Regions from separate parts of the Alteromonas sp. CNT1-28 genome, predicted to be linked through region 2. Evidence: predicted binding sites of a transcription regulator. Region 2 holds the regulator's gene; the other holds the start of a gene.
What was found. The regulator LexA, encoded in region 2, represses DNA repair genes until DNA is damaged. The targets are predictions, from matches to a motif close to TACTGTATNNNNATACAGTA.
Positions count from the first base shown of each region.

Region 1 (16,595 bases), on a different contig from region 2:
GCGCCAGCTTACCGAAGTTGCAAAGTTACTTGGGCTTTACGAGTGGTCGGGACTAACGCCAAGCGACATAAAGCGGGTAATGGCTGATGCAAAGATGTCAGGGCACAGCCCGCGCAGTATAGCATTGCGCCTATCGGCACTTAGAACCTTCTGCCAATATCTTATCGATCATCAGCAACTATTCAGCAACCCTGTAGAAGGTATTCAAGCTCCGAAGCAAGGGAAGCCATTGCCTAAGCAACTAAGCGTGGATGAAATGCAACAGCTTCTTAATGCCTCCCCCCGAAGCAGTGACGACGATGAGGGTATGCAGTTACGTGATGTGGCTATGTTTGAGCTACTCTATGGCTGTGGACTGCGCTTGAGCGAACTGACTGGGCTTAATTTGGCCGACTGTCTAAAGGACGGTACGGTGAAGGTCATGGGTAAAGGAAGTAAACAGCGAATACTTCCGTTAGGCCGACACGCACAAAAAGCGCTTAACGCGTGGTTAAAGGTACGCCCTGCCTACGCATCACCTTACGAAAGTGCGGTCTTTGTGAGTAAGCGCAAAACCCGCATATCCAATCGACAAGTCGCTAATCGCCTCGATAAAATGGCAAGCGAACAGTCTCTGTCACAAAAAGTAAGCCCTCACAAACTGCGCCATTCCTTTGCTACCCACGTATTAGAATCCAGCGGAGATTTGCGTGCGGTGCAAGAGCTATTAGGTCATGCTAACTTGTCAACGACACAAGTTTATACCCATCTGGATTTTCAGCATCTCGCTAAGGTTTATGACGCGGCTCACCCTCGCGCACATAAGAAATAACGCTACTAGAAGGTTTCCCAATGCAGTTTTTCAGGCCTATCAATAGTGTCGAGGCTATGACCTTCGACCTCGATGACACCCTTTACAATAATGAACCTATTATTCGACGCGCAGAGCAAGCCCTTCAAGCGCATATTGCTGAACATCACCAACAGGCAGCTAAGCTAACATCACTTGATTGGCTACAGCTTAAACGTGCGGCTATCGCCAAAGACGCGCGGTTGGCTTCTGATATGGGGCAGCTTCGTCGCGTTGTATTAAGCGCTGCACTATCTGGCACGCCAGCAAACCAGTTATCAATAGTCCCTACAGAAGACACTGCATTACGTGCTGCTGTAGACGGCTGCTTTAATTGTTTTTATGACGCAAGAAGCGATTTTGCGTTAGTCAGTAATGTGCACCACACCCTCGATAAACTTAGCCAGCACTTACCGCTCGTTGGTATTACTAACGGCAATGTAAACGCGCAAAAAGTAGGGTTAGACCGTTACTTCACGGCGATCTTACACGCCAGTGTGGAACGGCCTATGAAGCCTGCTCAAAACATGTTTGATGAAGCGGCCTCACTGATAAAGGTAACGCCGTCGCACATTTTACATGTGGGCGATAATATTATTAAAGACGTGTTCGGTGCCATTAATGCAGGCTATCAGTCGGCATGGTTTGCATGTAATCGTCCAATGCAGTTGAAATTAGAACCCGTTTCAGTACTTCCACACGTTCAGCTTGATTCATTAGAAGAGCTTATTCAATTTGTCTAGGCGCTATTTATCTCGAAAATACAGACCTTTACTACTCATTCTTTTGCGGGATGTTAACCTTTGAGTAAGCCGCATTCTTAAAGGTCTAGAGAGCCGCACTTAGGGCGTATAGATTTTAACGCTCACTCGTTATACACTGAAAACTGAAGTCGTAGTTTTTGTGTCCTCATGGAAAAACCTGCTATCTCGAAGTCAAGGTCGCAACAAGCGTCCAAGGTAGATAAGCCAACCTCGAATGTTCATGAACATGCCGAGACAGGTCGTTCTTTTTGGCCGTTTAAGCCACTGTCTGGCTTGTATCAAGATGTATTTATTATCTTGTCTTGGATTGCCATATGGCAAATTGGACGCATTGTTGAATACACTGAACACGCCAGTGTTTGGTTTCCTGCGGCAGGCTACACCCTTGCATGCTTCTTAGTTTTAGGTTGGCGCGCGGTAGTGCCTATTATGGTGGCCGCCATTGCGATTACCGTCTGGAATGGTCATAACTACTCGCTGCCGTTAAGTAACGTAGAAATGATGTGGGGCGGCGTGTTATTCGGCGTTGCACATATGCTTCCTTACTATGCAGGAGCCAGTGTTCTCGGCCATCTATTGAGAAAACCCGACGTCACCACACCCCAATTAATCGTCTCGTTCTTAATTATCGGCTGTATTTCGTCGTTAGTTGCCACGCAACTTGTCATTGGTTCACTTGTTCTCACTAATCAGATGTCAGCGGCGGATATTAAAGATGCGATGCTGCCCTTTTGGATAGGGGATATGGCTGGTGTTGTTGTGCTTGCACCTCTTTTTGCTGGCTTGTTAGTAAAAATAAGTGCGGCTTCTAAAATAGACCTCTTGGCATTTTCTAACTGCGCTTCATCCGATTTACACAGCTACTTTAAGAAAGTGGCAATCAATTTGGCCCTCATACTATTCGTCATGTTACTGGCAAAACTTACCCAGTCCCGTGATAGTGCATTTGCTATCTTTTTTCTCGCCATTACCCACATGTGGATAGCGTGTACTGAAAGTACGAAGCGCAATGTTATAAGCCTTGCAATAAGCAGCTTATGCATTGTTTTGCTGGTGCATATATTCGCCTTAATGGATTACGTCAAAGTGTATCAGTTTGCACTCAACGTTATTGCAGCCAACGCGTTGTTTGGTATAGCCATTCCTCAGTTACAAGCAGACAATGCTCTGCTCAAAGACCGTGTTTTTGTGGATACCTTAACCCAAGCTTATACGCGGGAGTATTTGGCTCAGCGCAGCGCACTAGAAATGGCTCAGAGCCGTGAATCTGGAAGCTCGCTTTATTTCGTTATGTTTGATTTAGATAAGTTTAAACGTATTAACGACGAATTAGGCCATGTAGACGGCGACAACGCATTGCGCCGACTAAGTCAGGTGACGAAGGATATTGTGCGTAAAGCGGATGTTTTTGCCCGTTTCGGCGGCGACGAATTTGTATTGCTTCTGCCTAATATCAGCGAGCAAAACGCCCTTAATTTGGTGGAAAAAGTACGTGAAGGAATAAACGCAATCGTTATTTCAGAAGTGTCATTATCATCGAGCTTCGGCGTCACTCTCATGCAGCAAAGCGATACACTCGAGACACTTATTCAGCGCGCCGACCGCGCACTCTACGCATCAAAGGAAAAAGGCGGCAACACAATAACCCTCAAATAATGGGGTCAGAGTACATTTAATCACTCAAAAACCCCTGAAGACGAAAATGTACTCTGACCCCATTATTACGAAAGCAGAAATGTACTCTGACCCCAATTTTATACGTGGGAGTTATCTTCTAGTACGTTTTGGCGCATGGATTCACATGGGCTTTGACAAACCGGTCTCCCAACCACTTTAGCTGGAACACCCACCACAGTAACGTGAGCCGGAACACTATTAAGTACAACGCTACCAGCGCCCACTTTTGAGCCTTCACCTATTTCAATATTTCCAAGGATCTTGGCGCCAGCGCCAATTAACACGCCTTGGCGAATTTTAGGGTGACGGTCGCCCGACTCATTACCGGTACCACCTAATGTAACGCTCTGCAAAATAGATACGTTGTCTTCAACTACTGCAGTTTCGCCCACTACAATGCCAGTTGCGTGGTCAAACATGACGCCTTTACCAATACGCGCAGCAGGGTGGATATCTACACCAAAGCTTGCCGAGTTGCGGCTTTGTAAGAATAAAGCAAGCTGATGACGCCCATGAACCCAAAGATAATGCGCCATGCGGTGTACTTGCACAGCATGAAAACCTTTAAAGTGAAGTAAGGGAGTAAGGTAATCGTTGACCGCCGCATCCCGCGCCTTAATCGCTAGAATGTCAGCAATAGCCGCTTCGCTGATGCCAGGCTCAAGTAAGTAAGCTTCATCGAAAACTTCACGAATGGCGAGCGCAGGCATGACGTCGTCTGCCATTTTGTTCGACAGAATAAAACTAAGCGACGATTCAAAGTTGTGATGTGCAAGAACACTGGCATGCACATAGCTAGACAGCAAAGGCTCTTTTTCAGCAACAACTTGCGCTTCTTGTTTTAGCGTAGACCAAAAATCGATGGGCGTTGTAAGTGCGGTCATGAGCATGTCCCGTTATATAAAAATGCTGTGTTCTATCAGAAAATTGGGTAAGCAATCTAAACTTGTTCCTTGCTGTGCATATCTATGCTGACAAAAAGAAACGCATAAAAGTTTACCTGAGTTTGATGTGATGCAATACCGATGTGATACCGACCAAGCGCATAATTCGATCAATTTATCGAATTAATTCGTTATAGCTAATAACCGTATCGTACATGTATACATCGTTAAAGCACTCTGCTCTCTCGCTGCGTCTAACTGAGTGCTTCCATTAATTTAATAGAACGTCCAGAGCGCTCGTATCTTTCATTAAATAATACTAAAAATCATGATTGCACAAGAACGTATAATGCCGTTGAAGTTTATCTTCACTGGGAAAAACTGGACTGTATAAATTAACAGGCAGGTGGCATAATAGTGCGCTGCTGAATGTATAACACTATCAACTAACAGGTACCACACTATGGATGTATCTCGACTGCTAGACGAGCTAAACGACAAACAGCGTGAAGCAGTAGCAGCCCCACTATCTAACGCCCTAGTTTTGGCTGGCGCGGGCAGTGGTAAAACCCGCGTATTAGTGCATCGCATTGCGTGGTTAATGGAAGTCGAAAACATCGCCCCTTTTTCTATTTTGGCAGTGACCTTTACCAATAAAGCAGCCAAAGAAATGCGCGGCCGAATAGAGTCGTTGATGGGTCGCAGCCTGCACAATATGTGGATTGGTACCTTCCACGGGCTTGCACACCGCCTGTTACGCGCGCATCATGCAGAAGCCAACTTGCCTGAGAATTTTCAGATAATTGATTCGGATGATCAGTATCGACTTATTCGCCGCATTCTGAAGGCCATGAACCTGGACGAAAAGCATTGGGCGCCTCGTCAAATTCAGTGGTACATAAATGGCAACAAAGACGAAGGCTTGCGCCCTCAGCACATTGAAACCCACGGCGATCATATTCAAAAGACCATGCGCGAAGTCTATGCGGCATATCAAGACGCTTGCGACCGTTCAGGCTTGGTAGATTTTGCTGAACTGTTGCTACGCGCACATGAATTATGGGCTAAAAACCCAGAAGTATTAGCCCACTATCAACGTCGTTTCCGTGCAGTGTTGGTAGACGAATTCCAAGATACCAACAATATCCAATATGCATGGCTTCGTATGCTGTGTAGTGGTGGTAATAATAACATTATGATTGTTGGCGACGACGATCAGTCTATTTACGGCTGGCGCGGCGCAAACGTAGATAATATTCAGCACTTCCTGAAAGACTTCAACGAGCCTAATACTATTCGCCTTGAGCAGAATTACCGCTCTACAGGAAACATTCTTAAAGCGGCGAACACGGTTATCGACAACAATACGGGCCGTTTAGGGAAAGAGCTTTGGACGGAAGACGCGCAAGGCGAGCTGATTTCTGTATATGCGGGTTTCAACGAGCTAGATGAAGCGCGCTTTATTGTTTCGAAAATCAAAGATTGGCTTAATCAAGGCAACGCCCTTACTGATACCGCTATTCTTTATCGAAACAACGCCCAGTCTCGAGTACTGGAAGAAGCCTTGCTGCACGAAGGGCTGGCGTATCGCATATACGGCGGTCTGCGCTTCTTCGAACGCCAAGAGATTAAAGACGCCCTTGGCTATATGCGTATGGTGAGCCACCCGCACGACGATGCAGCTTTCGAGCGTGTAGTAAACACCCCAAGTCGCGGTATTGGTGAGAAAACCTTATCGCAAGTGCGCGACACCGCGCGAATGCACAACTGTTCAATGTGGCAGGCGTGTCAGTTGCTCATTAATGAAGGTGGCTTTAAAGGCCGCGCGCTAAACGCTATGCAAAGCTTCGTGTTGCTAATTACTGAGCTAGAGCAATCCACGTTAGATGAGCCCCTTGACCAACAAGCCGATAAGGCTATTCGCCAGTCTGGTCTGTACGCCATGTACCAAGCAGAGCGCGGAGAAAAGGCCCAAGCACGTCTAGAAAACTTAGAAGAATTGGTTACTGCATGTAAAACTTTTATCGTGCCTGAAGAAGCCGAAGAAATGTCGCCTCTGGCAGCCTTTCTAGCTCATGCGTCGCTGGAAGCAGGTGAAACCCAGGCGGATAAAGACCAGGATGCCGTGCAAATGATGACCATTCACACCGCTAAAGGCCTTGAATTTCCACTGGTATTCTTAGCAGGTGTAGAAGAAGGCATGTTCCCTAGCCAAATGACTAACGACGAGCCAGGTCGAATGGAAGAGGAACGCAGACTTTGCTATGTTGGTATGACCAGAGCAATGCAAAAGTTGTATATTACTTATGCAGAAAGTCGTCGACTCTATGGCCAAGATAAGTATCATACTGCTTCTCGATTTATTCGCGAAATGCCAGCAGACTGCGTTGAAGAGGTTAGGCTGAAATCGACTATTTCGCGGCCCGTGCACAACCGCTTTAGCCAAGCGACGTCGCACGCCAGTTTTGAAGAAACGGGCTTTAGTTTAGGTGAGCGAGTTGTACACCGTAAATTTGGCGAAGGGATCGTACTTAACTACGAAGGGAGTGGTGAGCACGGTCGAGTTCAAGTAAACTTCGACGAATTTGGCAGCAAATGGCTGGTACTTGCTTACGCAAAGCTGGAGAAAGCGTAACATTATTAATAGGCAAGGTAGCCTAAACCTAAGTTGAAATGTATGCAGCAACACGTGCTGATCATCGAAAATGGTGAAGGCAACCTTGAACTTATAGCGAAATTAGTACGCCGGGCTGGTCTTACCCCCGTTGGCGCAACGTCGCTGACAGAAGGCAAAGCACGGTTTTCGCAAAATATGCCGGAAACCTTTCTGTGTGCTATTGTCGCATACTCGCTTCCCGATGCACCAAAAGGCGAAGCCATCGACTTTACGGTTGAGTCTTTCATTCCCACCATTGCTACAACAGAAAGTTTAGATAGCGCTATTCGCGATAAAGTCCTAGAACGTGACGTTGTCGATTACATTCCTAAAGAAAATTCGCAGAACTACGACTACCTCAATCGTCTTATTAGCCGATTAGAAAAAAACAAGTCTACTGGCGTCGTCGTGGTAAGCACTAATCGGGTGTTGCGTTCAAAGACCGTTTCATTACTGCAGCGCCACAATTTTATTGCGTTTGAATGCCTAACGGCCACAGACGCTATGCAATGCTTGTCTGAACACAAAAACGTACGTCTTGTTATCACTGACAACACGTTGCCTGATATGACAGGCACACACTTTGTCGCCAGTTTAAGAAAAGCCTTCTCGAAAGAGCAGCTGGCAATTATGGGCGTTGCTGGAGGCAAAGGCATGTTAATGTCTGCGCACTTCATTAAAAGTGGTGCAAATGACTTCTTGCGAGTGCCCTACTGTCATGAAGAGTTCTTGTGTCGCGTGATGCAGAACGTAGAATATATTGAGAGCGTTGAAGAAATTCGCCGTGTGGCCAACACCGACTATTTAACAGGTTTGCCTAACAGGCGCCACTTCTTCTACATGGTTACTGTACAACACCAAAACCTGTCTGAGGATCACGCTCTCGCCCTTATTGACCTAGACTTTTTCAAATCGATAAACGATACCCATGGCCATGACGCCGGTGACATTGTGCTAAAAGCCATGGCGGCCCTTATTGAGTTTTATTTTCCAGACGAAATTATTTCCCGCTTTGGTGGCGAAGAGTTTTGTATATACATGCCGTCAACACCACTAAAAGAAGCCTGTGAGCGTTTAGACGACTTCAGAAAGGTGGTGGAAGCGGAAATTATTCAGCTGCCTAAAAGCGACATTAAAGTGACCTGCAGTATTGGAGTAAGTGGCGCCCACACTCAGCGCGTAGATAAGCTACTAAGCCTTGCCGACAAGCAGCTTTACGCCGCCAAAAATAGTGGGCGTAACCAAGTAAAGTGCGAACCACCAGATGTTCCTCAGCAAGAGCAAGCTTCACTGCTTTAGCTTTTCACTCAATCAACCGCCGCTTAGCTGTCCGACGTTTAATTAAAGACTTGTGCGCAAAAGCCCCTACTCCACCGCTAGCTTTCGCGCTTTACGTTGACTGCGGTAATTAACTAGCGAGTCGGCACTAAACAAGATAAGCGCAAACCACACAAAGCCGAAGGTTACCAAGCGCGACTCTTCAAGCGGTTCGCCGTACAGGTAAACCGCCAGTATGAACATAAGTGTTGGGCCAATGTACTGAAAGAAGCCCAGCGTTGAATACATAATGCGCCTTGCTGCAGCGGTAAAACAAAGTAGTGGCGCGGTAGTTACAATGCCAGCCGCCAAAATAAGGATATTTAGCGTGGCATCGTTATTAAATAAATTGCTGTATTCAGAGCCAAAGAACACCCAGTAAATAATAGCGAATGGCGAGAGCATTAAAGTTTCAATGAAAAGGCCTGGTAGCGAGTCTACTGCCACTTGCTTGCGCAATAAGCCATATACGCTAAAACTTCCCGCAAGCACCAGAGCAATCCACGGCACGTGGCCGTAAGAGAAAATAAGAATAGCCACGCCAATAACGGCAAGCCCAACGGCTACACGCTGTAAGTTACGCAACCTTTCACCTAAGAAAAGTCGCCCTAAAAACACGTTGATAAGAGGGTTGATGTAATAGCCAAGGCTTGCATCAAGAATATGGTCGTTATTAATTGCCCAAATAAACAAGAGCCAATTCGCCCCGAGTAACAAGCCAGCAACGAATAAAATCTGCATTACGCGCTTATTGCGAAGGGCGGCGCCCACTTTGGGCCACTGCTTTAGCGCGGCTATAAGCCCAACCAAAAGCACCACAGACCAAATTACCCTGTGCATTAGGATTTCAGCAGCCGGCAATACCATCAACTGTTTGAAATAAACAGGTGCAACACCCCACATGCTATATGCGGCAATTGCACAAATAACGCCGACTTGAGCGGCACTGGCTTGCTTAGACAAGACTGACTCCAACGAAATTCGGGGGAAGAAGGCGCGTATTGTTTATCAGGTTAGGTGAATACACAACCCTTAACGCTTTCCAATGCGGCAAAGGACGTGTAACAAGCGGCATAATTAATGAAACGTAATTAACAAAAAATGAAAAAGCCCCACTAAATGTGCTCATTCAATGGGGCCTAAGATGCGTTCGTCATGAAAAAACAGAACAAGGTTTATCGCGGGAATGGTGCTACAGTAGAAACAGTGTGCCCAAACCTAAGAATGCTACAAAGCCTACAATGTCGGTTACGGTAGTCAGAATGACCGACCCCGACAGTGCAGGGTCTATTTTCAGCTTGTCCAATATTACAGGTACAAACACGCCTGCTAGTGCGGCGGCTACAATGTTGAACAGTATGGCCAAACAGATAACCAACCCTAACATGGCATCGGTAAACCAGAAATAAGCAACAACGCCAATTACCAAGGCCCAAATCACGCCATTTACGCCGCCTACTTTAAGCTCTTTCACCATCAGCGCCCGTAAGTTGGCAGGCGTGACCTGCCCCAACGCCAAGCCGCGTACAATCAGGGTTAGCGTTTGACTACCTGCAATGCCTCCCATACTTGCCACTACCGGCATCAGTACCGCAAGGGCAACCACTTGTTGAAGGGTGCCTTCGAACAATCCAATAAACCACGAAGCTAAAAATGCGGTAAGCAAGTTAATGCCAAGCCAAAGGGCACGATTTTTCGCACTTTTCGCCACAGGCGAGAATAAATCTTCGTCCTCATCCATACCGGCCGAAGCCATCACTTGGCGTTCGTAAAATTCGTTAACCAACTCACTTGCAGAGGTCACATCTAATCGGCCGAGAAGCTTGTTGTTTTCGTCAACTACCGGCAGCGACGCAAGCCCAGAACGTTGAACAAGTAGCGACGCATTCATAGTGTCGTCAGCCCCTTGAATGGTCGTCACACTTTCTTCCGACAAGTCGAATAGCGACACGTGATCTTGCGCATTGAAGAGGTGGCTAATTTTAACCAGCGCGGAAAATTGACCTGAGCGGTTCACCAAAAAAATGCTGTCACAGTGCTGAGGTATGTCACGTCTTAATAAACGTAGCCCTTCGCGTACTTTCGCGTTCGAAGGTAGCACTAACTGCTCGTGGTTAACCCAGTGCCCTATTTGGTTATCGGGGAATTGTGTCGCTTCTCTGAAGTACTTACGCTCTTTAGAATCAAGTGATTCATAGGCCATATCGACAAGCCGTTTTGGCAATGAATCGAGTAGTTCCAGTAAATCTTCTGCGTCAATATCAGCAAAAATAGACGCCCATTCGTCGTGCGGCGTATTGTCGATAAGAATTTCACGGGGGTCGCTACGCATCTCAACCAATACGTCGAGCTTACGGTCGCGAGGAATGCCTTCCCATACCGCCAAACGTTTTTCTACGGGCAACGATTCTAACAGTGATGCGATGTATACCTCGTCTTGCCCCGCAAGGGTGGCTAACAAGGTCGCCGGATCGTCACCCATACTTTCGGTAACAATCTCTTCAATTAAATCTGGTAATGGCTCTGCCATGCTACACCTCCCGTTAATACCGCTCACTTCCTTTACACAACGTCACAACAGGCATTGTGGGATGATGCAAACCTATTAAGACACTGCTATCCCAGCATATACGTACCCGTGCCAAAGGCTATATGATCGCCTTTTTCGTTGTGCAATTCCATTCTACAAACCACTAATTTACTGCCCTTGCGTATAATCGTGGCTGTCGCAACAAAGCGCTCGCCTCTTCCCGGCCTTAAGTAGTCAACGCGCATATCGACCGTGCCCATGGTGGGCAATCTAACTTGAAGGTCCGCAAGGTGTTCACGTGCGGTTTGTTTGATGGTTTCTACAATTGAAACTAAACCACCGATGGTGTCTAGCATAGTCGCTGTTACACCGCCGTGTAGGATTTTTTGCATTGGATTGCCGGTTAGCGCTGGTTGCCAATCAAGGTGCAGGGAGATCTGTGTATCCAGCCCCTCTCCTTCGGTAACAAATTCCAAGCCCAGCAACTGGTTAAACGGCATAGTATCACGAAAAAGCGCAATTACATGTTTAATCATTAGTTCATGGTTTAGTGTTTCGCTGCCCTTAGCTTCGTCTTTATTAGTCGTTTTGTTATCCACTCGCTTTCCTTGATGAATTGATATTTGTAATGTGCTTATAAGCAACATTACTACCGAACGTAAGTTTGACGGAAATTCATCCAACCAATGATATTGAATCAAAATAAATTATAAGAGCTGCTGCCCCTCTGATCAGGACTATCGCTGAATTTTAGTCTAGTTTTTTAAATTGCCCCGTGAAGACGTCGCCAAAAACGCGTAAAATCCAGCGCCATGACAACTGCAATAGCTCCATCAGAATTAGCGCCAGAAACGCAACGTGTAAAAACACCAGAAACCGTCTTAAAAGATGTATTTGGTTACGATGCTTTTCGCGACGGTCAAGGCGAAGTCATTCACCAAGTATGTGAAGGTAAAGACGCACTTGTTTTGCTTCCAACAGGTGGTGGCAAGTCGCTGTGCTATCAAATTCCTGCGTTAGTGCGCCAAGGCACCGCTATTGTTGTGTCACCGCTTATATCGCTTATGCAGGACCAAGTAGAACAGCTTAAAGCGCTGGGCGTAAACGCTGCCTATCTCAATTCAACGCTAGAAGCAGACGAACAAGCACGCATAAATGACGCACTTCAAGCAGGAAAGCTCGAATTGCTCTACGTGTCGCCTGAGCGTTTAATGCAGTACTATTTTCAGCAGTCGCTTGCGCACGCCGACATTGCCTTATTTGCCATTGATGAAGCGCACTGCGTTTCCCATTGGGGGCACGATTTCAGGCAGGATTATCGCGCTCTGGGGCAAATAAAATCTCGCTTCCCCTCTATCCCTGTTATTGGACTCACAGCGACTGCAGATTCAGCGACCCAAGCAGACATACTGACGCAGCTAAACCTTAACGACCCGCTGGTTTATAAAGGCAGCTTCGACAGACCCAATATTCGCTACCGCGTAATGAGCAAGTACAAAGCCTTTGATCAAGTTGTTGCTTACGTAAAACAGCAAGAAGGTAGCGGCATTATTTACTGTAACAGTCGCGCTAAAGTCGACGACCTGCACGCTAAATTATTCAGACAAGGTTTTCGCTGCGCGGCCTATCACGCGGGTATGGACAACGACGAGCGAGAGCTGGTACAACGCCAGTTTCTTAACGACAAAATTGATATTGTGGTGGCCACCGTTGCCTTTGGCATGGGTATCAACAAATCGAACGTGCGTTATGTGGTTCACCACGATGTTCCGCGCAGTGTTGAAAGCTATTATCAGGAAACCGGCCGAGCGGGGCGAGACGGCTTGGAGTCAGAAGCTTTATTGTTGTTTGATGAAAAAGACGCAGCCCGCGTAAAACAGTGGATAGAGCAAGGGGAAATAGCCGAGCGCAACCAAATAGAGTTACAAAAATTTGCGGCTATGGAAGCTTTTTCAGAAGCGCAAACCTGTCGTAGACAAGTACTCCTGAATTACTTTTCGCAGTTCAGTGGCAGCGCCTGTGGCAACTGCGACATTTGCCTAGACCCACCTAAGATGATCGACGGTTTGGTGATTGCACAAAAAGTACTGTCGTGTGTACTTAGGCTCTCACAGCAAGCCTCTAGCCAGTATGTCATTGATGTCTTGCGAGGCAAGCAGCTTAGGCGCCTTCAGGAAGCAGGCCACCACCAGCTTTCCACATACGGCATAGGTAAAGATAAGTCGGATAGCTACTGGCACAACATTATCAACCAGCTTGTTCATAAAGGCCTTATACGCGTTGATATTACCGCCCATGCCGCATTGCGCTTAACCGAGGCCGCTCGGCCTGTGTTAAAAGGTGAAGTAGCGGTTCAGCTTGCCGTTCCGCGACTTGAATTTAAGCCCGACAAGAAAAAAGCAAAACAAGCGCCGGCCAATTACGATAGAACGTTGTTCACCCGTCTTAAGCACTTACGCAAAGTGTTGGCCGAAGAAAATGAAGTGCCGCCGTATGTGGTATTTAGCGACGCCACTTTGGTGGATATGGCGTGTAAGCTCCCTACTACGCGCAACACTCTATTAGATGTAAGTGGAGTGGGCCAAACCAAACTCGAACGCTATGGTGAGGCTTTTATCCAGCTTATTGATGATTACATAAATCGAGAGCACTGAGGGCTTGCAGGCCAACTAGATTCTGTTTTCCAGCTGGCCGCAGTTTGCACAAAGTTAAAGTGCACGCAGTAGAGATAAACACACTAGGCGTAAGCGTATTCTCCCCCTTTCTCAAGCGCAGCTTTGTAGGCTTCTCTGGCATGAACCCGTTTTACGTAACCTTGAATGGCAGTAAAGTCCTTCGCACGCCCGCTGGCCACCAAAGACTCTAACGGAAATATCATTTGAACATCAGCGCCACTAGGTGCGTCACCCGCAAACCAAGTATTTTTCGATAAGTAAGATTCCACATAGCGTAAGCTCTGCGCTAAATTAGGGCCATAATAGGCATTTAAAATACCGTCTATCAGTTTGTTAGTAATTGGCTTAATAAAGAAAGGCTTCGAACCTTTTTGACGCGCTTTCTCCAGCACTAAGTTTGCCACTAGTGGCGGCATTAGCGAACCTTCAGCGAAATGCAGCCAAAACCAATACTGTTGAAGTGCCTCTGGGTCTTGAGGTACAGAAAATGCGTCTGTGGCGTGGTGGCGAACAAGGTATTCCACAATAGCACCAGACTCGGCAATAGCACCGTGCGGCGTAGTAAGCACCGGAGAGCGTCCCAGCGGATGAACAGCGCGCAATGAATCCGGCGCTAGGTTTGTTTTACTGTCTCGTTGATAGAATTCTATTTTGTACTCTATGCCTAGCTCTTCAAGAAGCCACAAAATTCGCTGCGAGCGAGAGTTATTTAAATGGTGAAGTGTTAGCATACCCCGTCCTTAATACGCTTAGATTAAAGCTATTGTTTTTGTGTTGTACTATATACACTTTATAAAGCAAGCAGGTTTACAATAACCAGCGAATTGATAAGTTCTATGCAAAATCTCACCAAAGAAGACATTCAACAGCACGCCGTGGTTAACGAACAAAGCGTAGAAATCCGCGTTGCATTACCTTTAACGCCTCTTAAAACTCAGCAGTGGGCAGAGCAGTTTTGTGAAATTTTTCACTTTTCACTATCCGACGCAGATTGGGGAGCCGATCGCTTTCAGGCGCTTATTACCACCCAATCCAGCAATACAAATTTTCAATGCATACTTTGCATTGAGTGGCTTTGCGAGGCGATTTGGCTGGAACCAGTAGGCACTCAACAATCACCGAATGCGATCTACCTGTATCTTCAAAACACGTAAGTATTACCACACCTTTTTCTTTCTGTTTGGCTTTTAGGACAGACTAGTATTATTCTATAGAAAACACATAATTAGCGCTTCAAGGATCATGCTAGTGCCAATCTCCCAGCTAACAAAGTACGTTGCAGCTTTGCTCATTAGTTGGGTGGTTCTAAGCATAAACGCCTTTGCCAGCCCACGGCTTGTTATCGATGAGTCTTTCGAAAGGGAAATCATCAACCATTATGCACGGGTATCAATTGCACCTAATAGCGCAACCTATTTTGATGTATTGACGGGAAGCTCCACAAAAACACCGACAGCAACGGCTTCTTCAACAGAACGTGTGTGGTATTCAACAGAGCTTGTCCACTCTGGCTATAGTGCCATTCCCTTAGTGCTTAATATCGACCGTCTAAACGTTGATGATTTGCAGATTTATCTTCTAGACAGCAGCCAGCGAATTATAAAATCGTACCGTTATCAAGCCGGTAAAGGTGACTATTCGTTAAGACAACCGCTTCCAAATATCAGGCTTGCTTTCACCCTTCAACCATACCAAGACGCTCGGTTACTAATCGCAGTGAAAGACGAGGGGCTAAAGTACTTTCCAATGTCACTATGGGAGCGAGACCTGCTTACTCAACATGACACTAATATGCTGACTTTGCTTGGTGCTGTGTCGGGTGTGATGGCACTCATTGCTTCCTATTTTCTTTTTTCCTACTTATATCAGCGTATTCCTACCCGCTTCTGGCTTACCATGTCGTCATTGGTGCTTATTGCGTTATTGTTCATTACAGAGGGTGGCCTCGCGTTTTGGCCTAGCCTGACCAACGCCAGCGAGCATTTTTACGCCGTATGCTTCGGCGTATTACTACTGTGTATTGGAAAAGTGACTCATCACCTGTTCTCTCGTGTGCCTTTTGTTTTAAGACTGCTAAATTATGCTCTACCTATTGCTGCTACCATTTACTGTTTTACCGTAAATGCTTATATGGTCACAATCACGCTGCTTATACTCACAGCGGCAATGGGTTTGTATCACGTTACCCTTGCTCTTATCTTTAAAGATAAAGGCAGTAGTGTTGTCAGCACCACTTATATTTTGGCCTGGCTATCTTTCTTTGCGTTTTACGCATTGGTGACCCAAAACCTTTTCAGCGACCTTATTTATACTGTCGATGTCGCGATGGGAATGCTGTTTTTCTTAACCTTGGGTTTCCTGTGTTTTGGATTTGCGGTCATCACAAAAGAGCAGGTACTCAATCAACATAAGCTCTCCTCTCAAGCTGAAACAATTTCTAGCTTAAATCACTTTTATGACTTGTTCCGAAACTCCGCTGAAGGACACTACACATCAACTTGGGACGGTAAGCTAATTTCAGTTAACCCTGCGATGTGCACGGTGTTTGGGTATGAGAATGAGGAAGAAATGCTTAGCGAAGGAGCAAGCACAAAAGCCTTTTATGCATCACCAGAAGACAGACATGTATTGTTAGGTGAGATATCACAGCAAGGCCACGTCACCAGAAAAGAGATACGGGGAAAACGTCGGGACGGCACAGAGTTCTGGTTTTCATTGTCTTGCCAGATCCGCGAGAACGATGAAGGAACTTACCTGTACGGCTCAATTATTGATATCACGGAAAAAAAGCAATCCGATTTAAGCCTTCAGTATTTGGCTACTCACGACTCACTAACCGGCGTATACAACAGACGGCAATTTGAATCTGTCTTCAAGGAAAAAGTGAATAACCACAGCGCGTTACCTGTGTGCCTACTCTTTTTAGATTTAGACCGATTTAAAGTCGTTAACGACACCTGCGGTCACAAAGCGGGAGATGTACTTATAAAAGACGTCGCCCGCCTGATTGAAAATACGCTGCTACCCAACGCGCAGCTAGCAAGACTCGGGGGCGATGAGTTTGGCGTTATCTATTCAGATTTAGATGCTGATGCGGTATATCTCAATGCAGTGAAAATACTCAATGCAGTACAGGCCTATCGGTTCATGTGGGATAACCGCATATTCAATCTGGGCGTAAGTATTGGCATGGTCGTATGCGATGATAGTAACGTTAGCTCAGGGCAGTATTTAAGTATGGCTGACGCCGCCTGTTATTTTGC
Region 1 covers NZ_JAKREZ010000005.1:82,783-99,377, reverse strand. Annotated here, with positions in the region: gene xerC (tyrosine recombinase XerC) at 1-811, shown strand, start outside; gene MHN02_RS04625 (HAD-IA family hydrolase) at 832-1,572, shown strand; gene MHN02_RS04620 (diguanylate cyclase) at 1,741-3,249, shown strand; gene cysE (serine O-acetyltransferase) at 3,348-4,154, opposite strand; gene uvrD (DNA helicase II) at 4,618-6,789, shown strand; gene MHN02_RS04605 (diguanylate cyclase) at 6,832-8,109, shown strand; gene rarD (EamA family transporter RarD) at 8,176-9,090, opposite strand; gene MHN02_RS04595 (magnesium transporter) at 9,320-10,657, opposite strand; gene MHN02_RS04590 (thioesterase family protein) at 10,744-11,256, opposite strand; gene recQ (DNA helicase RecQ) at 11,470-13,311, shown strand; gene MHN02_RS04580 (glutathione S-transferase) at 13,395-14,063, opposite strand; gene MHN02_RS04575 (hypothetical protein) at 14,169-14,486, shown strand; gene MHN02_RS04570 (EAL domain-containing protein) at 14,575-16,595, shown strand, end outside.
Region 1: the regulator LexA is predicted to act here: its motif matches at 4,539-4,558, upstream of uvrD (DNA helicase II).

Region 2 (16,595 bases):
GACATGCGAAGAAACCCGCACACCCAGTATATTTGCGTTAAGATAAGTGCGCCCACCGAAGCCCCTGCAAGCATGGCTGGTAAAGACATGTGTCCCAAAACCGCGGTATCCACCAAACCTAATAGAGGCGTAGTAATATTCGCTAAGATCATGGGAAGCGCTAACGCCAACAGACGGGAATGGTCGTCAAAAAAGGAGCGCTGAGTTAGTTGGGCAGGGGACATAAATGATCTCAGTAGGGGTTAATTTCGCTATATACTATCAACCTATGCAGCGGCATAAGTGAAATGCGTACCAGCTTGACCATGTATAAGATTGGCCAAGTCGCATTATTTGGAGTTTACCATGCTATTGAATTTGATTAGGCACTCAGTGGATGATGATATGAAAACCAACAATGTAATTCAAAATAGAACGACGAGTCGTACGCGTTTGAAGATCTTATCTTCAATGCTTGCGGGAATTTTCAATGTTTTGTTGGTCTCACCTAGCATTGCTTCAAGCTCAGATGCAAACCCTGTTGCTGATGCGACTTCCACTACAAAGGAACAAAGTGGTAGTAACATCGACTCTAGTGTGAGCACCACGCCTAACGCCGCCATTTTGCTTTATCACCATGTGTCGTCTTCAACACCAGCCAGTACCAGTATTTCGCCTGAAGCCTTTAAATCGCACATGGAATACTTGGACGCACACCACACTGTTGTTTCGCTTCAGGACGTTGTTTCTGCGATACAACACAACACTACACTGCCAGAAAATGCGGTTGCGATTACGTTTGACGATGGCTACGCAAACATTTTAGACAATGCTCACCCAATACTGGCTGACCTAGGTTTTCCCTATACCGTGTTTATCAACCCTGATGAAATTGGCGTAGGTCCTAAGCAGCTAACATGGGAGCAAGTTATTGCTATGCATAACGATGGCGTTGTTTTTGCCAACCACACGCTAGACCACCTTCATATGCTAAACGGTGAGCAAGCAATGGGCGAGCGCGCATGGCTGGAGAAAGTTTGGCAGAACGTAGAAAGTGCTGAAAAGAAGATTGAAGATAAACTGGATATTAGCCTTAAATATTTAGCGTACCCGTTTGGTGAATACAACACGGCGCTCGCTAATAAGCTCAAAGCTGAAGGTTACATTGGATTCGGGCAGCATTCCGGGGCTGTGGGCCCATCTAGCGACATGCAGGCACTACCGCGCTTCCCCGCGGCCGGTCCTTACGCCAATTTGGCAACGCTAAAGACCAAGCTTAATAGTCTAGCCATGCCAGTGACGCAAAGTTCACATAAAGACCCTCGTATGACAACACGAAACCTGTCATCGCCCATTAGTTTAACGATAGACAGTGACGATGTTCGCCTTACACAAGTAAATTGTTTTTTCGGCGGCGACCCTATCGAGACTAGCCTAGAAGAAAATGTGCTTACGTTTACCCTTGATGAAACCCTTCCAGTAGGACGTTCACGTGTGAATTGTACAGCACCGTCTAATGCGCAATCAGGGCGTTATTATTGGTACTCTACGCCCTTCTTTGTGGCAGATGAGAACGGCAATTACCCAGACTAGGGCATGTCGATAAGGCACATCTATGCTTGAGCGCGAGCGCATATCGATTGGGCTCGCGCGTATATAAGGAAACGTTTACCTATACAGGTTTAGAAAATCGAATAAAACCTTTATTTATCGACTCTTCCACAAAACTATGGCGCTGATAGAAACGAATGGCTGGCACGTTCGACACTTCAACATCTAGTACCACTTTACGTTTGTTCAGTTTTTCTGCTCGCGCTTGCATAGCATCAACCAGTATCGTTCCCACGCCCGTTCGACGGGCACTTTCTTCAACAGAGAGATGGCCTATCATGAGTTCGGTATTAGTAGGCGGCGTAAGATTGATGGCCACGGCCTGATTGCGCATGAGCACTGTCATAGCCTCATCGAGGGTAAAGTACGATGTGATGCTATCAAGGGTCGCCCTATCAAATGTTGCACCAAGTTTGCTGTGCCAAGAGGTCACAACACCGAGTACTTCGTCGCCGCTACACGCCACCCAATGATTCTTAAAGCCATATTGCCCGCCACCGAGCTCCCATGCATGAGACAGGTAGCCCTCAGCTGTTTTATTTTTATTTTGTCCAAAAATAGACGTTAACAAAGACTGCGCCGCATTCAATATAAGCGGCGTAGTTTGCGCAGCATCAGATGCCACACCTTGCCTTATTTTGATTTCCATATTACTGCTTCGAGATTATTATTGGCATATCAGCCAATATTTGCTGGGAATCACTTATCGATAGCTTTCCTGGCTCTCTTTTTGGTTTGAATCTTCCTATCACCCTAGCTTCAGGGTCGACAAGTACGACAGATGCACTGTGATCAACTAAATAGTTGGGGTTATCGGTACTTTCAGCAATGGCATACATCATTCCTAAATTACGTACAAACGGGAATAGCGCCTTGTGCTCTCCAGTTACGGCAATGAACTCCTCATTAAAATAGCTCACATACTCTGAAAGTCTTTCAATTGAATCGCGATTTGGATCAACGGATACAAAAACAATTCGAATAGGTTCGACACTATTTAATGCTTTTAGTTCAGGATATATGCCGTTCAGTTCAGCCATGGTAGTTGGGCAAATATCGGGGCAGAAGGTATAGCCCACAAATACTAAGCTCCACTGCCCTTCAAGCGACGAATTATTAAACACTTCACCTTCATGAGATGTAAGTGAAAACGGTGATAATGCTCTCGGCTCTGGGTAAGTCTGAAAGTATTCAGGCTGACTTTCAACATTTGGGGGCGCGATATACAGCGCCCCTACGATGCCTGCACATAGCGCTAAAAATGCAACAAGGCCGACGGTAGTTCGTTGATTCATAAACTCAGTGGTATGTAGTGATCTAAGAGTAATACGACAAACAATACCATGAGATGAATAATTGAAAACCTAAAAGTTTTCATTGCAGTTTGTGGCTCTGCATCGAATTTTAACTTTAATGCATAGTATAAAAACCCAATGTTAAGCACACTTGAGCCAATCAAATAAATGAGATCGCTCATGCCTGTAAGGTAGGGCAGCAAACATACAAGCCCCAACAATACTGTATACAGCAACACTGACGTTTTCGTAAATGACACACCGTGGGTTACCGGCAGCATGGGCACCTTCGCTTTGGCGTAATCTTTTTCTCTATGAATAGCGAGCGCCCAAAAATGCGGCGGCGTCCAGGTAAAGATAATCAGCACTAAAAGCAGGGCATGGGCATGTATTTCCCCTGTAACCGCGGTCCAACCTAGAAGCGGTGGAGCAGCCCCTGCTAAACCGCCAATCACGATGTTTTGCGGTGTCGCTCGCTTTAAATACATCGTGTAGATAAACGCGTAGCCTACTAGACTTGCTAAGGTTAACCACGCGGTTAGCATATTCACAAAAAGAGCTAACACTACAAATCCAACCACACCTAAAACGCCTGCAAACCACAGCGCGTTGTTTACGCTAACCTTGCCTTTTGCGACGGGGCGATTAAAAGTACGCGCCATCACACTATCTATCTTATGGTCGACAACGTGATTAATAACCGCAGCAGACGCAGACAACATACCAATACCCAATAAGCCACAGATAAGTACGGTTGCGTTTACCCACGAAGGCGTAGCTAAACACATGCCTACTAACGCGGTTAACAGCAACAACATGACGACATTAGGCTTAGTCATTTCATAGTAATCTCGCCACGTGACTACATTGTGCTGACGTGAAGTGCGCGCATGTAAAGAGACCGATTTAGCCATGGAAACCTCCTGGAGCTTTAGGGAGAATATGAGAAGACGTTGACGCGTTTAAAGGGTCGTGCAAAGGCGCTTCGTGGATGCTAAATGCACCTGCACCCTGCAGTGGTTTCGAACCTGAGAATGAGCCTGTATTTCGTTTTTCTGTACCGAAGACGTTATCGTTTTCTAGTGCCAAAAATACGGTAAAAATGAGGTTGAGTAGGGAGAGAAGTAACACGGCTGCGACCGCGTTATGCATTACAGCGATAGCCAGTGGCAGCATAAAGATAATGTTGCTAAGTCCTAATGCCACTTGCGTGCACAATGCTACCAACATAAACGTACCCACATATTTTTGTTTACTTGTGGTGTAACGGCTTACCAACACACTTATACCTAGTGCTAGCAAGTATAAAAACGTGATGACCGCGCCGAACCTATGCACTATGTGCATGGTAACTCGTTCGCCGTAATCGTGAGCACCAAACTCATAGTTGTCTGCGTCAGGCACACTGAATGCACCTGCCAAATCAATTCTTTCCTGCCAACCGCTTTCACAGACCGGCATTTCCGTACAGGCCAACGCAGCATAATTGGCAGAAGTCCATCCACCAAGAGCAATCTGGGTAACAAGCACGCCAAGCCCAATGAAGGCGAAAAGTTTAAGGTTTCGCTGAAAGACTTTGGCTTGAGGTAAGTCGGTAATATCCTGATCATGCATAGCTGACGCTATGGGCGCTTGTTTAGTTTTCGATGCATCGCCTGCGGTGTTGCGCAAGCGGAGGTAGAGAATAAACAGGCAAGAGAGTACAGAGAAGCCCCCCAGCAAATGCCCCATAACTACGACGGGAAGCAGATTGAGCGTCACGGTCCACATACCAAGTGCTGCCTGGAAGATAATAAGCCCCAGCAGTAACAGAGGTAATTTAACGGGCGTGCCTTTGTCGCGCTGCCGAATAGCAATAATGGCAATAGCCAGAACACACAGCCCCAGCGTTCCTGCAAAATAGCGGTGAATCATTTCATTCCACGCCTTAAACGCCTCAACTGGACGTTCGGGAAAAGCGGCGTTAGCTTGTGCCACTTTTTCCTCACTCAAAGGCACGGTTAGGTTACCGTAGCATCCAGGCCAGTCGGGACATCCTAGCCCAGCGTCGGTCAAACGCGTATACGCACCGAGAATAATAACGACTGCCGCCAGAAAAATACTGAATAGGGTTAATTTTTTCATGGCCATTATCCTATACGCGATAATTTAAGAAGCTTTCTCATATCTGCCAGCATGTTGCGGCTTTCCATCACGGCGTCTTTTCTATCGTCTTTAATGTCGTAAAAGAGCATGGCGTTATTTTGCGTATCAACAATATAAACACTGCTAGAGGCAAGCGCCGTTGGTGTAGTAACGGGTAAGGTTTCGACAAAAGGGTAGTCTTCTAGCGCGGCTATCGCAGTTTGGTCGCTTGAAGCGGTAGTAACGACCACTGCTTGGGCACGGTCCGATTCTTTACCTAGCGCAAGCCACACTTGGTTAATGCTAAAAAGTGCGTTCTCGCACACTGCGTCACATTTATTTGGCATCACATACAACAAACGCCATTTAGGTTCCGCGTTTTCTAAAAGCGCACTCATGTCGATGGTCGGCGCGAGCAGCTGACCTTTATTTGTCGCGCCTTTAGTAAACCAATCGTTATCAAGTGCGAGCTTTGCCAGAACAACAGGTAAAACAAACACGGCTACCATAATAATTAATGTTTTTTTCGAAGCAGCATTACTCATAACTACGTCCTTTCTTACTAATTGCAAAGCCGCCAATGGCTGCAGCGGCAATGGCTAAACCAAACCATTGAACTGCATAGCCAAGGTGCTTTTCAGGAGACATTACGACGGCCTGATGTTCACGAATAAACGCAGGGTCAGGCGTGGTAAGGTGAAGAATAAAGGGTAAAAGTTTGCGCTCTAAGGCGTTGCTTAGTGCAGGGAATTCTATATGCTGTATCAGCGCGGGGCTTTGCGACAAAGCCATGTTGGTTTCTTTCACTAAGGGGTTGTTACCCGGCACGCTAAGCACGCCGATTAATTCGCGCGTTTGGCTTGTAAAACTTATATCCGGTAGCGTGCGCGTTAAGTCTGGCGCAGGCACCCAGCCAAAGTTAACCAAGAGCCACCCGACATTGGTATTTACCGGTACGATGACATCGAAACCCACCCGCTGATTGTGAATCTGATTATCTAATAGCAACACATGGTTAGCGTCTATTGCGCCGCTGAACGATACGGTAATATCCCGAGGATCATCATGAGACAACGCCTCTTCTAAACTCAAGGTTCCATTACTTTGCTTTTGCGCTATGCTAGCTAAGCGTTGTTGCTTTTGGACCATGCGATCAAGTTGCCAGTACCCTAAACCGCACATAATCGCCACACTAAAGCCCGTGAGTAACCAAGGAATAACGTGGCGAGTGCGAGAAAACATGATTATTTCGCACCATGCAAAATTAGAATAAAAACAGAGGTGAATATGTTGATAAAAATAGTCCTTGTTGCGTTGGTGCTGTACATGATTGTGAATTTGTTCATGGCGATGCGAATCATGATGAAAAATGACACATCAAAAGGGCCTATGAGTAAGTACATTGGTCGACGCGTGCTCACTTCTGCCGTCATTGTTATTATTATTCTTATCGCTATTGGTACCGGTTTAATTACCCCAAACCCAAGGCCTTACTGAGTTTGGGGCTCCCTTTTAAAGTACGTAAACAAAGATGTAGAGCATGACCCACACTACATCTACAAAGTGCCAGTACCAGCTCCCCGCCTGAAACGCGAAGTGGTTTTCAGGCGTGAAATGGCCTTTCAAGACCCTAAAAAACAATACAATTAGAATGATGGTGCCAAGGGTCACATGCATGCCGTGAAACCCTGTGAGCATAAAGAAGGTGTTGCCGTAAATGCCTGACTGAAGCGTAAGCCCCAAGTCGCGATACGCATGTATGTACTCTTCTACCTGTAGGAACAAGAACCCACATCCAAGTAAGATAGTGATACCCAGCATTAGGGTTAGCTGTTTGCGTTTGTTTTGCTCTAGTCCCACATGAGCGAAGTGCAGTGTAATAGATGATATAAGCAAGATAACCGTGTTGATTGTGGGCAAACCCGCAGCACTCATTTCCTGTGTGGTAGTGCCGCCTGGCGTTGACACCAGCGGCCACATGGCCTCAAAGGTCGGCCATAAGACCTCATTGGTCATAGCGTTGTTCGATGCGCCGCCCAGCCACGGAACGGAAATAAATCTCGCGTAGTAGAGGGCGCCGAAAAACGCAGCGAAAAACATCACCTCTGAAAAGATAAACCAGCTCATACCTTGTCGATATGAACGCCCCAGCTGATCGCTGTAAAGCCCTGCCATAGATTCGTCTATTTGATTTTTAAACCAACCTACAAGCATAACGAGCAATACTGCTATCCCCGCTAAAAGGATATGACCGCCATAGCCTGTTTCACCTTTGGTTGCTTGCACCACATAATTGCCCGCACCTACGGCGATAAGAAATAGAGCAACGGCCCCTACGATGGGCCATGGACTTTGTGCGGGTACATAATATTTTTGGTATTCGTGATTCTGTACTTCGGGTTGCATTTTCTTCTCCTTACCCCTTCGGCCTATTCGCCATTTGATGGTGTTGAAGCCATAAAGGGATTCGGTGTTGTCGTTAGGTCACTGGCTCGCGCTGTGACGTCATAGAGTGTGTACTGCAAGGTAAAAAACGTAATTTCTTCAGGTAGCTGAGGGTCTACATAAAACTGCATGGGCATATAGGCTTCACTACCCGCATCTAATGGCTGCTGATTGAAGCAGAAGCATTCAGTCTTGTTCAGGTACAGTGCTGCCGTTCCGGGGGATACCGAGGGAATGGCCTGAGCTACGATATTGCTTGATGCAGGGTTTCTCACATAAAACGACACCGTATTAAGTTCGCCAGGGTGCACTTTCACGCGCTTGGTTTCAGCACGAAACTCCCACGGCATACCGGTATTTGTGCGAGTAATAAACTCGACGGTCACTTCTCGCGACTCATCAATCTCAACCGATTGATAAACCGCAGCCGTGCCTTCGGTTTTTCCGTTAATTCCCGTAACGTCGCAAAATACGTCGTACAAGGGAACAAGGGCAAAGCCGAAGCCAAACATGCCAATGACAATAGCAACAAGTTTAATAACCATCTTGTTGTTTGCGCTTTGCTGTGACATCACGTGACCTCCGGGTAAATCCATAGATGAAGGTTGGTAAACGCTTGCTTAGTCGTTTATCTCCCTCACCACCTGCAATGTGTGAATGTCATTCCCATCGGCTTTTGCCGGTTGAAAGGAATGACCTATTCACAACTCCACCTACCGTTACTTAACGACAGGTGGCGTTTCAAACGTGTGATAAGGAGCGGGTGATGGAATTTCCCATTCCAATCCTTCTGCGCCGTCCCAAACTTGCGCTGATACCGGCTCACCTTGCTTTTTGCATGCCTTGATAAGCAGGGCAAGAAAGATGAGCTGAGATAAACCGAATGCAAAACCACCCAGGCTTATCCATTTATTAAAATCAGCGAACTGCAATGCATAGTCAGGAATACGGCGTGGCATACCAGCCAAACCCACAAAGTGCATAGGGAAGAACAACACATTGACCGATACCAATGAGCACCAGAAATGCCATTTAGCTAAGGTTGTGTCATACATTTTTCCCGTCCATTTAGGCAACCAGTAATACACCGCAGCCATGATGGAAAAGACCGCGCCAGTTACCAGTACATAGTGGAAATGGGCTACAACGAAGTAAGTGTCGTGATATTGGAAGTCCACGGGCGTGATCGCCAACATTAGCCCTGACAACCCACCAATGGTGAACAGCACAATAAAGGCAATAGCGAACATCATTGGCATTTCGAAGCTCAGTGAGCCGCGCCACATGGTCGCTACCCAGTTAAACACTTTCACGCCAGTAGGCACCGAGATAAGCATGGTGGCAAACATGAAAAACATTTCCATGTACACCGGCATGCCCGTGGTGAACATATGGTGAGCCCATACAACAAAAGAGAGCAGCGCAATCGACGCCGTGGCGTACACCATAGACGCGTATCCAAACAGCTGCTTTCGAGAGAAGGTAGGAACAATTTGCGAGATAATGCCGAAAGCGGGCAAGATCATAATGTACACTTCAGGGTGCCCGAAGAACCAGAAAATATGCTGGAACATAACCGGGTCGCCGCCACCAGCAGCATCAAAAAAGCTCGTGCCAAAGAACTTATCAGTTAACACCATGGTAACCGCACCGGCGAGCACTGGCATTACCGCAATCAGCAAGAATGCCGTGATAAGCCACGTCCATACAAACAGCGGCATTTTCATCCAGGTCATGCCTGGCGCACGCATGTTAAAGATGGTCACAATCACGTTAATCGCACCCATAATGGATGAAATACCCATGATGTGAACAGAGAACACAAACAACGCTGTCGAATCGCCACTGTAAGTCGTTGAAAGGGGCGCGTAGAAAGTCCATCCAAAAGCAGGGCCGCCGCCTTCCATAAAGAGCGAGCTCAATAGAATGAGAAAGGCGCCTGGTAAAATCCAGAAGCTCCAGTTATTCATGCGCGGTAACGCCATGTCAGGGGCGCCGATCATCATGGGAATAAGCCAGTTTGCGAGCCCAGTAAAGGCTGGCATTACTGCACCAAATACCATGATAAGCCCGTGTACCGTAGTCATTTGGTTAAAGAAGTTTGGCTCTACAATTTGTAGACCGGGTTGGAATAGTTCAGCGCGGATCACCATGGCCATCGCACCACCAACTAAAAACATAATAAAGGCAAACCACAGGTAAAGTGTGCCTATGTCTTTGTGGTTAGTGGTAAACAACCAACGCGTTATCCCTTTAGGAATATGATCGTGGTGTTCATGGTCATCATGTAGGTGACCGTCATGAGGCGCAGAGGTATCTGGCGAAATAACTTCAGTTGCTTTGCTCATTGTCTGCTCCTAGTTTCCGTTTGCCACTGCGTTGACATCTTTGGCTTGAACCATATCGCCAGTTTTATTGCCCCAGGCATTTCGCTCGTAAGTGACTACGGCGGCAATTTCCTTAAGACTTAGCATTTTTCCAAACGCTTGCATGGCTGTTCCTGACTTTCCATGCAGCACGATGTCAATGTGACCTTGCTGATCTTCTAGTGCCATCTTGCTGCCTTTTAATGCCGGGAACACGCCAGGTAAACCTTCACCATTTGGCATATGGCAAGCAGCGCACGTTGCGTTGTATACTCGCTCGCCCTCTTTCATCAGTTCATCCATAGACATATTCATAGAAAGTAGACGCTGCTCTTCTTCTTTTGCTTTACGAACAATCTCTTCTTGTTCGCCCATCCACTTTTCAAACTCGGCGGGTTCTTTAGCAATTACCACAACCGGCATATAGCCATGGTCTTTACCACAAAGCTCTGCGCACTGTCCGCGATAAATACCCGGCTCATTCACCTTGGCCCAAGACTCGTTAATAAAGCCGGGGTTGGCATCTTTTTTCACGGCAAAGTCAGGAACCCACCAAGAGTGGATAACGTCGTCAGAAGTAATAAGAAAGCGTACTTTTTTCCCAGTAGGAATAACCAAGGGACGGTCGACTTCCAGCAGGTAGTTATCTGTTTTCTGAAATTTGTTTTCTATTTGCTCGCGCTGAGTGGCGAGTAAAGAATAAAACTCTACATCGCTATCCATGTACTTGTAGTGCCATTTCCATTGAGAGCCTGTTACTAACACCGTCATGTCAGGCTCAGACGTGTCTTCCATAGCAATTAGAGTATTCGCTGCGGGTACCGCCATGAAAATAAGAATAAGGAAAGGAATAACGGTCCAAGCAATTTCGACCTTCACGTTTTCGTGAAAATTAGCTGGCTTGGCACCACGGGACTTTCTATGTAGATACATTGAGGCGAACATCACGCCAAAAACTACAACCGCGATACCTACACAAATGAAGAACATCAACATATGGAGGTCGTATACCTGCCCACTGATGTCGGTAGCACCGCGTCTCAAATTAAGCGAAGAGGCTTCTTCGCTTGCTTCTTGCGCAAAAAGCAAAGGGGAAAAAAGCAAAATTGGTATACTAGAACACCATTTTGCGAAAACGGTCGTTAGTTGTTTCACTCAGCACCTCCGTAATGGCGTGGTCAAAGACGCTGATTAATTTGCGCGATGCCCTACCAAATGGTTTGCGAACGATTGACCCATAACCTCAACTTGTAAAACAAATTTAGAGTCATTGTTATTATTTTGTTAATCTCTGTATAAGAATTGCGCAATAATGTCGTGCCGTCTAGTCTTTTCTATTAAAAATTTAACGAAGTGGTTAATTTTTAATCATTTACTAAAATGGTCGCGGGGGATTTCACGTGCAAAAAGAGAAAGCCATTGCTGTGGGATGCCCTTGGAATCAAACAGGCATTTTGAACACGGGGTTAAAGTAAATGCTCGACTAACTAGTTAAGAAATCAATAAGTAATCGATTACTCAATGTCGATTTCAAACAAAATTCAAAATAAAAAATGGAAAATACTTGAAGCATTCATAGAAAGAATAACGTGAGTAATGATAAAAATAAGCGCGCAGAAAACCAACAGGTTTGCTGGGCAGGATAAAACCTAAGTTGGCAGATTGAAGAAAAAAACAGGAACAAAAGACATAAAAAAAGCGGCTAACGCGCCGCTTTTATACAAACAAGCTAAAATACTACATCCAGTCAGCGTTTCTGATCACACCCACCGCAATGCCTTCTATCGCAAAATGTTCAGTCGCCAAATCAACTTTTATTGGTGCAAACTCATCATTCTCAGCATGAAGCAATACTTCACGCCCGCGTTTCTCTAGACGCTTTACGGTGACGTCTTCATCTACACGCGCCACAACCACCTGACCGTTGTGTACATCAGTGGTGCGATGAACAGCGAGAAGATCACCGTCTAAAATACCAATGTCTTTCATGCTCATACCGTTAACGCGTAGCAAAAAGTCGGCATGGGGTTGAAACAGTGCAGGATCGACTTTGTAGTGCGATTCAACATGCTCTTGCGCCAAGATCGGCTCACCGGCTGCAACACGCCCAATTAACGGTAGGCCTTCTTCTTCTTGTGCGTCGTTATCAAGAGGGATATTGAGCTTAATGCCACGAGACGTACCAGGCAAAATTTCAATCACGCCTTTACGCGCCAATGCTTTCAAATGTTCCTCTGCTGCATTAGCAGAACGAAAGCCAAGCTGACGGGCTATTTCCGCACGAGTAGGCGGCATTCCCGTTTCTAACATGGTTGTTTTAATAAGTTCTAAAACTTCGGTTTGTCGAGCTGTGAGTGGGCGCATAAAAGACCTGTCTGTTCATACAGTTCCTGTAAGTATATACACCTAAAACTAAATAACAAGCACTTGCCGCGTCTTTTGCGATCTGCAATAGCCTACGACAAGTGCTTTCCTCTTATTTTACGAGAAGAGCCATGTTCGGGTTACTAATTTGTAACTCCAGCTCCCCATCACTATTTTGACGTGTGCGCATGCCTTCAACATTATCGAGCCCAAGTCCAGGGCTTTGCCACACCACATTGCCTTTATTATCAACCTCAACCACGCGATATGCGATGCTGTCATAATAATTGTACGAATAGTCATTCTCGTTAGGCTGGTAGATAGCGAGAATCGACTGATTAGACGACGTCGTTGGAACAGCCGCTATATATTGAGGGTAGAATGACGGTGCTATAGCGTCTTTGAGTTCTAATGCATCGCTCGCCACGTCATAAACATTGATGGTGTTGTAGTTTCTATTTAAACACGCAAATTCAAGTTCGCTATCACTATCAAAATTTACCGTGAGCAATTGGTCACAATTGGTTTCCAATTCATTCAATCCAACAAATTCACCATCCTGCATTTTATAGAGCTTGAGCGAACTATAGCCCCCAACAGCAAAATAATGCACACCGTCTTTTTCAGAGGCAGCAAGCGCATTAATTGAAAAATCGTTAATGATTGAGTCGATAAGCACCTGATTCTCGATATCAAACGCTTTAAGTCGATTGTTCTCAATAATAACTGCATCGGCGTAACTATCGTTATTTACGTCAATGGCTTCAATAAACGAAATTTCACTATTCTGATTATTGTTCAGTGTCCACTGAATAGCGTTATCTGTAAGTCTCACGACATTAAACGACGAACTATAATCCAGTGCCCCTATTAGTAACTCACCCACACCGTCATTGTTGTAGTCTGTAACGACCGGTTTGCTATAGTTATAGACATCTTCGCCAACCTCAGCACTTATCGCAAAGTTATCCTCTTTATCTACCGATAAAATCTGAATAGATGATTCGTAACTACTTGTATCGCTAACAAAGACGGCTCTTTCATCATTATCGCCATAAGGTGCCCAACCCGCGGCATGATATCTACTCGCGCGCGGCGCACCTTTTATATCTGACAAGGCATATTCACCGTTGGCATCTTGTTGCGCTACTAAAATTTGATTCTCACCAGTCCAAATAATGTCGTCCACATTGTCATTGTCTAAATCGTCAATGAGAAGTGACATGCCACTGTAAGTGTTGTGGTTAAGAGCCCACTGCTCAGAGATTTGTCCCGCTTCTAATGCAAAACCTCTAACTTGTCCCCACTGACACTCGGAGACAACCACTATTCCTTCTGTAGCTGGGCTTTCTTTACTATAGGCGATATCACAAATGTCACCATGTTCCGCCGTTGCCAAACTGCTTTTCGATACTGCTGAGTAGATTGAGATATCATTCCAACTATCGGCACCGATGATTTCATCTACACCATCGTTATTCATATCACCCAGCACAACAAATGCGTCGCTGAACCCGCTACCGTATAGCCATTGGTTGGCACCGCTTTCGATATCAAATACATAACCATTGTTCGTTACCATTTCTATCGATGCGTCATCATCTACGTTACCAAAAGCAAGGTTATTGACGCCGTCAATATCGTACTGTTGCAACTGCTCACCTGTGCGAACATCTACAATGGCAATAGAAGTCGCATTGTAATATTCGCTCCCATATAAATAAGCAACTTCATCAACTCCGTCACCATTGATGTCGTAAAATAAGCCAGAAATAATACTATCTTCAATAATAAACACCGCTTCTGCGTTACTTTCGCGGTCTTTTATTACAGACAATCCCTGTTGAGTAAGAAGGTAGATTTCATCATTATTGTCACCATCAACATCTTGGGTATGCACGCTTCTAATTTCGCCTTTAGTTGGCAGTTTATACGGATACACATAGGTATTTTTAAGCGTATTGCCTTCTAGCGAAAATGCGCCCACGTTGCGAGCATTTACCGTGATAAGTTCACTTACACCATTGGTCGAAGCAATAGCAAAGCCGTGATTATAAATTGGTGTCATCACAGTAGTACGAGCATAAGCCGGGGCCTTGTCCGCATAAGAAGTGATTTCGAGCGTTTGTTGGGATTCAGTTCCGTCTAAGCTAGCGAAACTAAACATATAAGTTTGAGCGTTGAAAAGTTGATTCGCAGGTACATTCCAGGTCATCAGACCTTCCGCATTTAACGAAGCACCGGGAGGCGCTGAAATAAGCTCTCCCGCGACGTCATCGTCAACTCTGTCTGGGTCACTCATCGATACGGTAAACTCTACGTATCCGCCCGCAGTTACTACTTCAGGCATGTTCGATGCAGTGAGCGTCATAGGAGAATTGCCGATCTCAACGAAAGTAGGCTGGGATTCAACAACGTTAATACCGTCTGACACCACCATGGTAACTTTAACTTCATCACCGAAGACTGCGCTGTAAGGTGGCAGCGTGGTACCATTAACATCGTCAAGGACTACACCATTTACATACCAGCGAAACGAAATCACCAGCTCTGAGTCGGGAGTATCTGAATCATGATAGTAGCCAGGCTCAACGGTGACTTCATCTGTGGTATAGACAGTCTCATAGGCATAGTAATAAGGCTGATTCACTACAGGAGGTACGGATATCGCATCGATATCTGAAAGCGCAAGGCCAGTATGATTTCCGCTGGCAAACGCTGTTAGATTATTAAAGTATACACCTACATCGTAAATATCATCGCCGTTGTTATCTTCGCCATAGCGAACTGCGCCATCAATAACGTCAATTCCAGCCGTTTTATCTCCTTTTACGACCAGCGAGCCAGATGACGAATAGGGAAGGTCGCCCTGATCAGAAGAATATGCAAAGTCCAATTTGCCTTTAGACGCAATGTAGATTGAACCATTAAGTTCAGACACGAAGGTGTTGTTTGTCACCCCTTCTGCTGATGTGCCACTGACCTTGTAAGTTTCACCATTGTGCGTGACAGTAAGATACTGCCTCGTCTCTTCATAAAACGTACCTGTTTGTGGGCGGTAGCGAAAATCAACACTTAAGTAGCCTTTTAATGTTGTGCGCACGCCACCGTCTAGCATAGACAAAGTAGTGAAATAAGACGTTACTTCGGAGCTGTTTTCACCTGCGTCAGTAATAACTAGCGAAAATTGTCCGTCATACCGAGTGGAGTCGTAATATTGAATGCACTGATCATAGTCTACAGTAATCGTTCCTTTACCCGTGTCTTCATCAAGCTTACCTGAGTATGTTACTGATCCTGATTCATAGCACTCGGTCGTACCTTCAACGTTGCCGTTCTCATCTAGGAAGGTGTAGATATCATATTGATCTACATAGGGTGAGCCACTTGTATTGTCACCAAAGAGCGTGATGTAAACCTCTTGTACTGCGCTGATATCCACAGTAGAGACTTTCGTTTCTCCACTGTAGTTCGCATCAGCATAGGTGGTTGCCGCCGAGTTTAGTCGTGACTCTGAGTAATCTAAAGGATTTGATAAAATTTCTAGTGCTGTCGGCTCAGGTGGAGGTGGTGGGTTTGTAGGTGGAGAAGAATCAGAGCCACCTCCACCACCACACGCAGTTAGAGCTAAAAGAGAAAAAAGGCCAGAAAAACCCAAGCGCGAAGTTTTCATACATCGTCCCTGATTTAAAAGGCATGTCGGCTTTTTAGTTAAAAGCTCAAAACAAGCCTGATTATTAAGTTTAATAAAATATTCGTTTTTTATAACTTAACTTTATCAATCTAGCAACAGCGCCTTGAGCGTATACGCTTATATTTAATGTAGGCGAAGCCACGTACTATTATTATTCATCCCATACGACTTGGTTTCTGCCCTGCTCCTTGGCTCTGTACAGCGCCTTGTCAGCAAGCGATAAGAGGGCGCTGAAATCCGCCTCAAAGGTGTCTTTGATAAATGTTGCGCCGATGCTGATCGATAAATTCATCGTGTCTGTCTTGTAGGTCACCCTTCCTTCTTCAACAGCAATGCGCAGTGCTTCTAGCTGCCTATGGATCTCTGCTTTCTTGTCACCTATCATGACTATTGCAAACTCTTCTCCTCCTAATCGAGCCACGACATTTGGCGCTTGATTATGTTTAGCTATTTTTCTCGCAACAGCAATAAGCGCCTGATCTCCAGCATCGTGACCGTAGGTATCGTTTACTTTTTTGAAGTGATCAATATCGACGATAGCAACACATCCACGACAATGTTGTTCTGAAAATGAAATGCACTCGTCAAGGAACGCGCGTCGGTTATAAAGGCCCGTTAAAGAATCGGTCATCGCCAAATGCCTAAGCTTCTCTTCAGCAACGGCTCGGGCTTCCTCAAGCTCTACTGCGTAGAACAAGCCAGCCAATGCATCTAAAA
Region 2 covers NZ_JAKREZ010000001.1:47,251-63,845, reverse strand. Annotated here, with positions in the region: gene MHN02_RS00275 (MATE family efflux transporter) at 1-224, opposite strand, end outside; gene MHN02_RS00270 (polysaccharide deacetylase family protein) at 346-1,572, shown strand; gene MHN02_RS00265 (GNAT family N-acetyltransferase) at 1,652-2,239, opposite strand; gene MHN02_RS00260 (SCO family protein) at 2,241-2,885, opposite strand; gene cyoE (heme o synthase) at 2,882-3,799, opposite strand; gene MHN02_RS00250 (COX15/CtaA family protein) at 3,792-5,009, opposite strand; gene MHN02_RS00245 (hypothetical protein) at 5,015-5,554, opposite strand; gene MHN02_RS00240 (SURF1 family protein) at 5,547-6,251, opposite strand; gene MHN02_RS00235 (DUF2909 domain-containing protein) at 6,297-6,506, shown strand; gene MHN02_RS00230 (cytochrome c oxidase subunit 3) at 6,522-7,415, opposite strand; gene MHN02_RS00225 (cytochrome c oxidase assembly protein) at 7,439-8,026, opposite strand; gene ctaD (cytochrome c oxidase subunit I) at 8,174-9,802, opposite strand; gene coxB (cytochrome c oxidase subunit II) at 9,812-10,975, opposite strand; gene lexA (transcriptional repressor LexA) at 11,558-12,184, opposite strand; gene MHN02_RS00205 (hypothetical protein) at 12,297-15,857, opposite strand; gene MHN02_RS00200 (diguanylate cyclase) at 16,030-16,595, opposite strand, start outside.